2 regions of the Exiguobacterium sp. JMULE1 genome follow, and region 1 is predicted to be linked to the other one. Evidence: a T-box and tRNA genes for the amino acid it is inferred to sense, from the RefSeq annotation. Region 1 holds a T-box; the other holds one or more tRNA genes.
The links. A T-box is a leader RNA that pairs with one kind of tRNA and senses whether it is charged. The one in region 1 lies ahead of ileS (isoleucine--tRNA ligase), so its partner is inferred to be a tRNA-Ile.
Positions count from the first base shown of each region.

Region 2: it encodes a tRNA-Ile, which carries the amino acid that the T-box ahead of ileS (isoleucine--tRNA ligase) is inferred to sense. The anticodon was not compared.

Region 1 is NZ_SGWC01000002.1:1,248,725-1,252,153, reverse strand. Features, by position in the region: gene ileS (isoleucine--tRNA ligase) at 1-1,832, opposite strand, end outside; T-box leader at 1,889-2,134, opposite strand; gene EXW93_RS06570 (GNAT family N-acetyltransferase) at 2,220-2,804, shown strand; gene EXW93_RS06565 (hypothetical protein) at 2,773-3,192, opposite strand; gene EXW93_RS06560 (hypothetical protein) at 3,310-3,429, opposite strand, start outside.
Region 2 is NZ_SGWC01000002.1:810,932-814,360, forward strand. Features, by position in the region: gene EXW93_RS04295 (Na/Pi cotransporter family protein) at 1-1,365, shown strand, start outside; tRNA gene EXW93_RS04300 (tRNA-Met) at 1,492-1,565, shown strand; tRNA gene EXW93_RS04305 (tRNA-Ile) at 1,577-1,650, shown strand; gene EXW93_RS04310 (alpha-amylase) at 1,767-3,227, shown strand; gene EXW93_RS04315 (superoxide dismutase) at 3,321-3,429, shown strand, end outside.

The DNA.
Region 1 (3,429 bases):
CAGCGCAGGCTATCAGCACCATATGCTTCGATTAACGCCACCGGATCGAGGGCATTCCCGCGACTCTTCGACATCTTCTGTCCGTTCTCATCGAGGACGTGCCCGAGTGCGAGGACGCGCTTATAGGCAGGCTGTCCCGTGAAGAGTGTCGAGATCGCTTGCAAACTGTAGAACCAGCCCCGCGTCTGATCGATGCCTTCGATGACGACATCGGCTGGATAGCGGTTAAGCGTCTGCGTCCGTGACGGATAATGCTGTTGCGCGAACGGCATCGCTCCGCTATCAAACCAGACATCGATGACTTCTGGTGTCCGGTGCATCACTCCCTGACACGTCGGACACGAGACCGATAACGCATCAACGTATGGTTTATGCAACTCGACGGATTCCGTCGATGTCGTCGTCCGGTGCAACAAGTCAGCCTTGTTTTTTGGAACGAACGTCGTGTCACACGCTTCACACTCCCAGACGTTCAGTGGTGTACCCCAGTAGCGATTACGACTGATGTTCCAGTCGACGAGTTGCTCGAGGAACTTTCCGAACCGCCCTTCCTTGACGTGATCGGGGTACCACGTCACAGAAGCATTGTTCGCAAGGAGTTGTTCCTTGACGGCCGTCGTCTCGATGAACCAGTTGTCTTGTGCGTAATAGAGCAGTGGTGAGTCACATCGCCAACAATGCGGATAGCTGTGCGTATAGCGTTTTTTCGCAAACAAGCGTCCCCGTTCAGCGAGCAGCTGGATGATCGCGACGTCTGACTCCTTGACGAATCGACCAATGAGTGATGGAACGGCATCCGTGTAACACCCAGCAGCATCGACGACATTAACGAATGACAGTCCGTTTTCCCGGACGACCCGGTAATCTTCTTCCCCGTACGCTGGAGCAAGATGGACAAGTCCGGTTCCGCTCGTCGCTTGGACGAAGGACGCCTCGACGACCGTGTGGCCGTTCTCTGGCGTCACGAAATCAAACGGTGGTTCATAACGCAAGCCGACGAGTTCCGCACCGAGCTGTTCGGATACGACCTCGACGGATTCTGAGAACAGTTCAGCGACTAACGCTTTTGCGACAATGAATCGCTCTCCTTTAAACGCTACTGTGACATACGTCAATTCCGGATGAACCGCCACCGCGACGTTTGCCGGTAACGTCCACGGTGTCGTCGTCCATGCAAGTAGAAACGTCTGCTCCATGCCGACGATCGGGAGTTTGACCGTCGCCGATAAGTCCGTCACGTCCTGATAGCCTTGCGCGACTTCATGGGAACTGAGTGACGTCTGACAGCTCGGACAATACGGTGATACACGATGTCCCTTCGTCAACCAGCCCTTGTCATGGATCGTCCCGAGGATGTGCCAGACGCTTTCGATATACTCGTCCTCCATCGTCACGTAAGGGTCATCCATGTCGACCCAGTAGCCGAGTTTTTCCGTGAAGGAGCGCCACTGTGTTTCATAGGAGAAGACACTTTCCTTACAGCGTGCGATGAATGCTTCAACACCATAGTCTTCGATCGCTTGTTTGCCGGAGATGCCGAGTTGTTTCTCGACTCCGAGTTCGACCGGTAGTCCATGTGTATCCCAGCCAGCTTTTCGTTCGACCCGGAATCCTTGCATCGTCTTATAGCGGGCGACGGTATCCTTGACGGTTCGTCCGAGTGCATGACCGACGTGGGGTAAGCCGTTCGCGGTCGGCGGTCCTTCGTAGAATACGAATTCCGCTTCCGTGCGTTGTTCAATCGATCGTGCGAAGACTTGGTCTTGTTTCCATCTGTTGCGGACACGCTCCTCGCGTTGTTGTACGGTTTCTGCTTGATTTTGTGACGTCATCTCTTGTTCGCTCCTTTGTCGGTAACTAAGAGAATACAAAAAAGTCCGCCCCCTTTGACAGGGACGGACTTCACCGCGATACCACCCATATTCCGCCGAGAATGCTTATTCTCGACAGCACTTAGTTGCACACTATCATGCGCATTCCATGTAACGGTGGACACCCGGTCACGCTTACTGAATGGTTCAGCGTGACTTCTCAGAGAGGATCTTCATGATTGATCTGGCTACCGGCTCTCAGCAATCCCGGTTTTCTGTAAGGCAGAGGGACAATCATTACTCTTTCTCGTCAACGAAATGATATGCTCTTGTTGTGGAGAATCTTACCATATGACTTAAAGTCTGCACAACAGCTTTATACATTTTCTTGCAAAGGAGTTTTTTTGAATGTTACATACTTTCCCAACGCTTAAAACGAACCGTCTCGTCTTACGCGAAGTGTTATCCGAAGATGCTACGAGTGTCCTCGCCTATTTATCAGACGAACAAGTCGTCAAACAGATGGGGCTCGACCCCTTTCAATCAGAAGCAGACGCGCTTGAAGAGATTGACTGGTACGCTTCGATTCGTCGCGATGGCACGGGCATCCGGTTCGGGATCGCGTTACAAGAAGACGATGTCATCATCGGCAGTTGCGGATTCTTGAATCAGTCGGCACGCCATCAGCGGGCAGAACTTGGTTTTGAGTTGAGTCCAGCTTATCAGGGACAAGGCATCGCGAAAGAAGCAGCACTTGCAGTCATCACATATGGGTTTGAGGAGCTCTCTTTAAATCGTATCGAAGCACTTGTCTTACCAGCAAATACTGCTTCACACCAATTGCTTGAACGTCTTGGTTTTCAGCGTGAAGGGTTGCTTCGTCAATATGAGAAAACACGTGGTCAGTTCGATGATTTGTATATGTACTCGATTTTGCGGAGTGAGTGGTCTGTCAAAGATCTCACTTTAGGTTCTTCGACTCTAACTCTTTGATCCGTCGGTAGACTTCTTCTACTTCTGATTGCGCAAACCAAGCATCGGGATGCTTTTCAAACATCAACAAATTGATGTACCATTCGATGTTATCAGGATCTAGTTCGACTGCTTTTTTTGCATGGAATAAAGCGATTACGCAAGCTCCCTCGAGATGGCAAAGTGGATGTAGCATCAATGAAGATGTCAAATCATGTATCTCGCTCGATTCGTGGTGTTGGAGTAAATAATTCATAAAGGCATATATCGTGAGATGAAACGTATCAAACCCTGCACTAAGAATCATGTTGAATTGCTCTTCTTTTGTTAACTCTAAAAATAGTTTCGCTGCTTTCTCGAAATCCATCTCAGCAATATGTTTCCTTAATCGGTACTCTAATTCTGTCACGGTGATTCCCTTCCTCCATAAAAAATCGCTGTTAATTGGCACTTGCACTTTTACACGAGTCGTCTCTCCCAGTAATGTATCTAACATCCATTGCAGAAGATCGACTGCCATTCCTTTTCATCGATAGGATCGTGCCTTTAGGAATTCAATGATCGGCAACAGTGTCAGTCCGATCGCGAACAAGACGATCAATAACAGATTCGCTGATTCATGCAAAAAGTAATCGAGACAGATGAA
Region 2 (3,429 bases), 440 kb from region 1:
GCTAACATCGGAACAACGATTACGGCCTTCATCATCGGCTTTAACGTCAAGGAAGCTGCGCTTCCAGCAATCGCAATTGGTGCTTTCTTGATCTTCTTCTTCAATAAAGAACGGGTTCAATACATCGGACAGATTTTCTTTGGCTTCGGTGCATTGTTCTATGGTTTGACATTGATGGGCGACGGAATGGCTCCACTTGAGTCAAGTGTCTGGTTCCGTGAGTTGACGGTATCGATGTCGGATAACCCATTGCTTGGTGTATTCGTCGGAACGATCTTTACCGTTCTTGTTCAGTCGTCGTCAGCAACGATCGGTATCTTACAAGAGCTATACGCTGGTGGCATGATCGATATCAAAGCAGCACTTCCCGTCTTGTTCGGTGATAACATCGGAACGACAATCACAGCAGTACTCGCAGCACTTGGTGCGTCGATTGCAGCTAAACGAACAGCAGCAGCACACGTCATCTTCAATATCATCGGAACAGTATTGTTCCTGATTGCATTACCAATCTTCTCAAGCTTCATTACTTGGATCACAGGCGCGCTTGATTTAGGTCCAAAAATGCAAATCGCCTTTGCACACGGGACATTCAATGTCGTCAATACGTTGATTCAATGTTGGTTCATTGCGCAAATCGCATGGCTTGTACAAAAAATCGTACCGGGTACGGATACGACGATTGATTCAAAACCGCGTCATCTGGATCAAAATATCTTGAACCAATCTTCGGCACTAGCATTAAACCAAGCGAAGCTCGAAGTGTTGCGAATGGGAGAATTCTCGAAAGACGCACTTGCAAAAGCACACCGTTACACGCAATCGCATGATAAGAAAGATGTATCGGAATCACAACAGATTGAATATGCGATCAACCATTTAAATACAGAAGTCACGAGTTATCTCGTTAAAGTAGCGGCACATGATTTATCAGAGCGTGAATCAAATGAGCACTCGTTACTGATGCATGCCGTCAACGATTTTGAACGGATTGGTGACCACGTTGAAAACATCGTCGAATTGGTTGACTTCCAAATCGTCAACCGGATTCAGTTCACATCATCAGCGAAGCAAGAACTTGATGACATGTACGCTTTGACACAAGAAATCGTCGATTGTGCCGTTCGCGCTGTCGAAGAGGATGATGTCACACGGGCTCGAAAAGTTCTTGAACTCGAAGGTAAACTCGATGCACTCGAACGGTCATTCCGTAAGCATCACGTCCTTCGTGTTAACGCTGGCGAATGTACGGGACAAGCAGGGATGATCTTCGTCGATCTCTTGTCGAACCTCGAACGAATTGGCGATCACGCTGTCAACATCACGGATCTCGTCCTTGAACAGCGGACGGCTTTAACGAACTAAGTGAAATACGATTTATCTATGACAGCTGATTTCAAAAAATGAAATCAGCTGTTTATTTTTTGAAATAGCATATTGACAAGTTTCGCCACATCTCGTAATCTAGTAAGAGTAAGAAACATACATCATGGCGGTGTAGCTCAGCTGGCTAGAGCGTACGGTTCATACCCGTGAGGTCGTGGGTTCGACTCCCTCCGCCGCTACTATTACTTAAGGACCCTTAGCTCAGCTGGTCAGAGCAGACGGCTCATAACCGTCCGGTCGCAGGTTCGAGCCCTGCAGGGTCCATTCAGTAGAACGCTTCTCGTTGAAAAACGAGGAGCGTTTATTTTTGTTCCCCCGGGGAATAGTAAAGATATTGTAATAATATTCATACTATAGTAACTAAGGGAGAGCGAAGAGAGATGGAACGTAACCATACGATGATGCAGTTTTTTGAGTGGCATGTAGAGAATGATGGGAAGCACTGGCAACGCTTGAAAGAGCGGGCGCCTGAATTACGTGCTGCCGGCATCACGTCCGTGTGGATTCCACCGGCGTCAAAAGGTCAATCGGATGAAGATACAGGATATGGCATCTATGACGTCTATGATTTAGGCGAATTTGATCAAAAAGGAACGGTCCGTACGAAATACGGTACGAAAGATGAACTCGTCGAAGCGATCCAGGTTGCTCGTGAGAACGATATCGCTGTTTACGCGGATGTCGTCATGAACCATAAAGCAGCAGCCGATGAACTCGAGACAATCAATGTCGTCGAAGTCCATCCGGAAGATCGTTCGAAAGAAATTTCAGAAGAGTTTGAAATCGAAGCTTGGACGAAGTTTACGTTCCCGGGACGTAACGGAAAATATTCAGATTTCATCTGGACACATGAATTTTTCAATGGAACGGATTTTGATGCTCGTGAAGAAAAGACGGGTGTCTTTAAAATTTCCGGTAAAAATAAAGATTGGAATGATCAAGTTGATGATGAATTCGGAAACTATGACTATTTGATGTTCGCGAACATCGATTATAATCACCCTGAAGTCCGAGAAGAAATGATCCGCTGGGGACATTGGTTCCAAGAAACAATTGATTGCCAAGGTTTCCGACTCGATGCCATCAAACATATCAACTATGAATTCGTTCATGAATTCGCAAAATCAATGATTGAAAAAAGTGAAGGTGACTTCTATATGGTCGGTGAGTTCTGGAAATCAGATCTCGATGATTGTCGTCATTTCCTCGATAGCGTCGACTATACGATCGATTTATTCGATGTTCCGCTTCATTACAAGTTCCATGAAGCTTCGAAGCAGGGGCAAGACTTTGATATGACGACGTTGTTTGCGGATACCCTTGTCGAATCACACCCGACGAATGCCGTCACGTTCGTCGATAATCACGATTCACAACCGGGCGAATCACTGGAGTCGTGGGTGGATGACTGGTTTAAACAACATGCTTACGCGGCGATTTTACTTCGTAAAGATGGTTATCCATGTGTCTTCTACGGTGACTATTATGGTGTGCAAGGACCACATCCGGTAGAAGGAAAAAAAGAAATGATTGATGCCTTACTCTATGCACGGTATCACAAAGCGTATGGTGAACAAGAAGATTATCTCGATGATCCACATTGTGTCGGTTGGGTTCGTCGTGGAGTTGAGGAAATTGAGAACTCCGGCTGTGCGGTCTTATTGTCGAATGCCGATATGTGTGAAAAACGGATGTTTGTCGGTGAAGAACGTGCAGGTCAAGAATGGTTTGACTATACGAACCATCAAGATCACCCTGTTGTGATCGACGATGAAGGATTTGGTGTCTTCCCAGTTCCAGGTGGTGGTGTATCAGTTTTTGCTCCACGAGAAGTCGAGTAAATCCGAGGGTCTTGACTTGCGTCAACACAGGTTCTTTTGCTAGTCTTAAAGGGTATTGAAGTTTTCGAAAATAGTACAAAGGGGGACATGAACATGTCAAAATTTGAATTACCAGAACTCGGCTACGCTTATGATGCGCTTGAGCCACATATCGATGCTCGTACGATGGAGATTCACCACACGAAACACCACAACACGTATG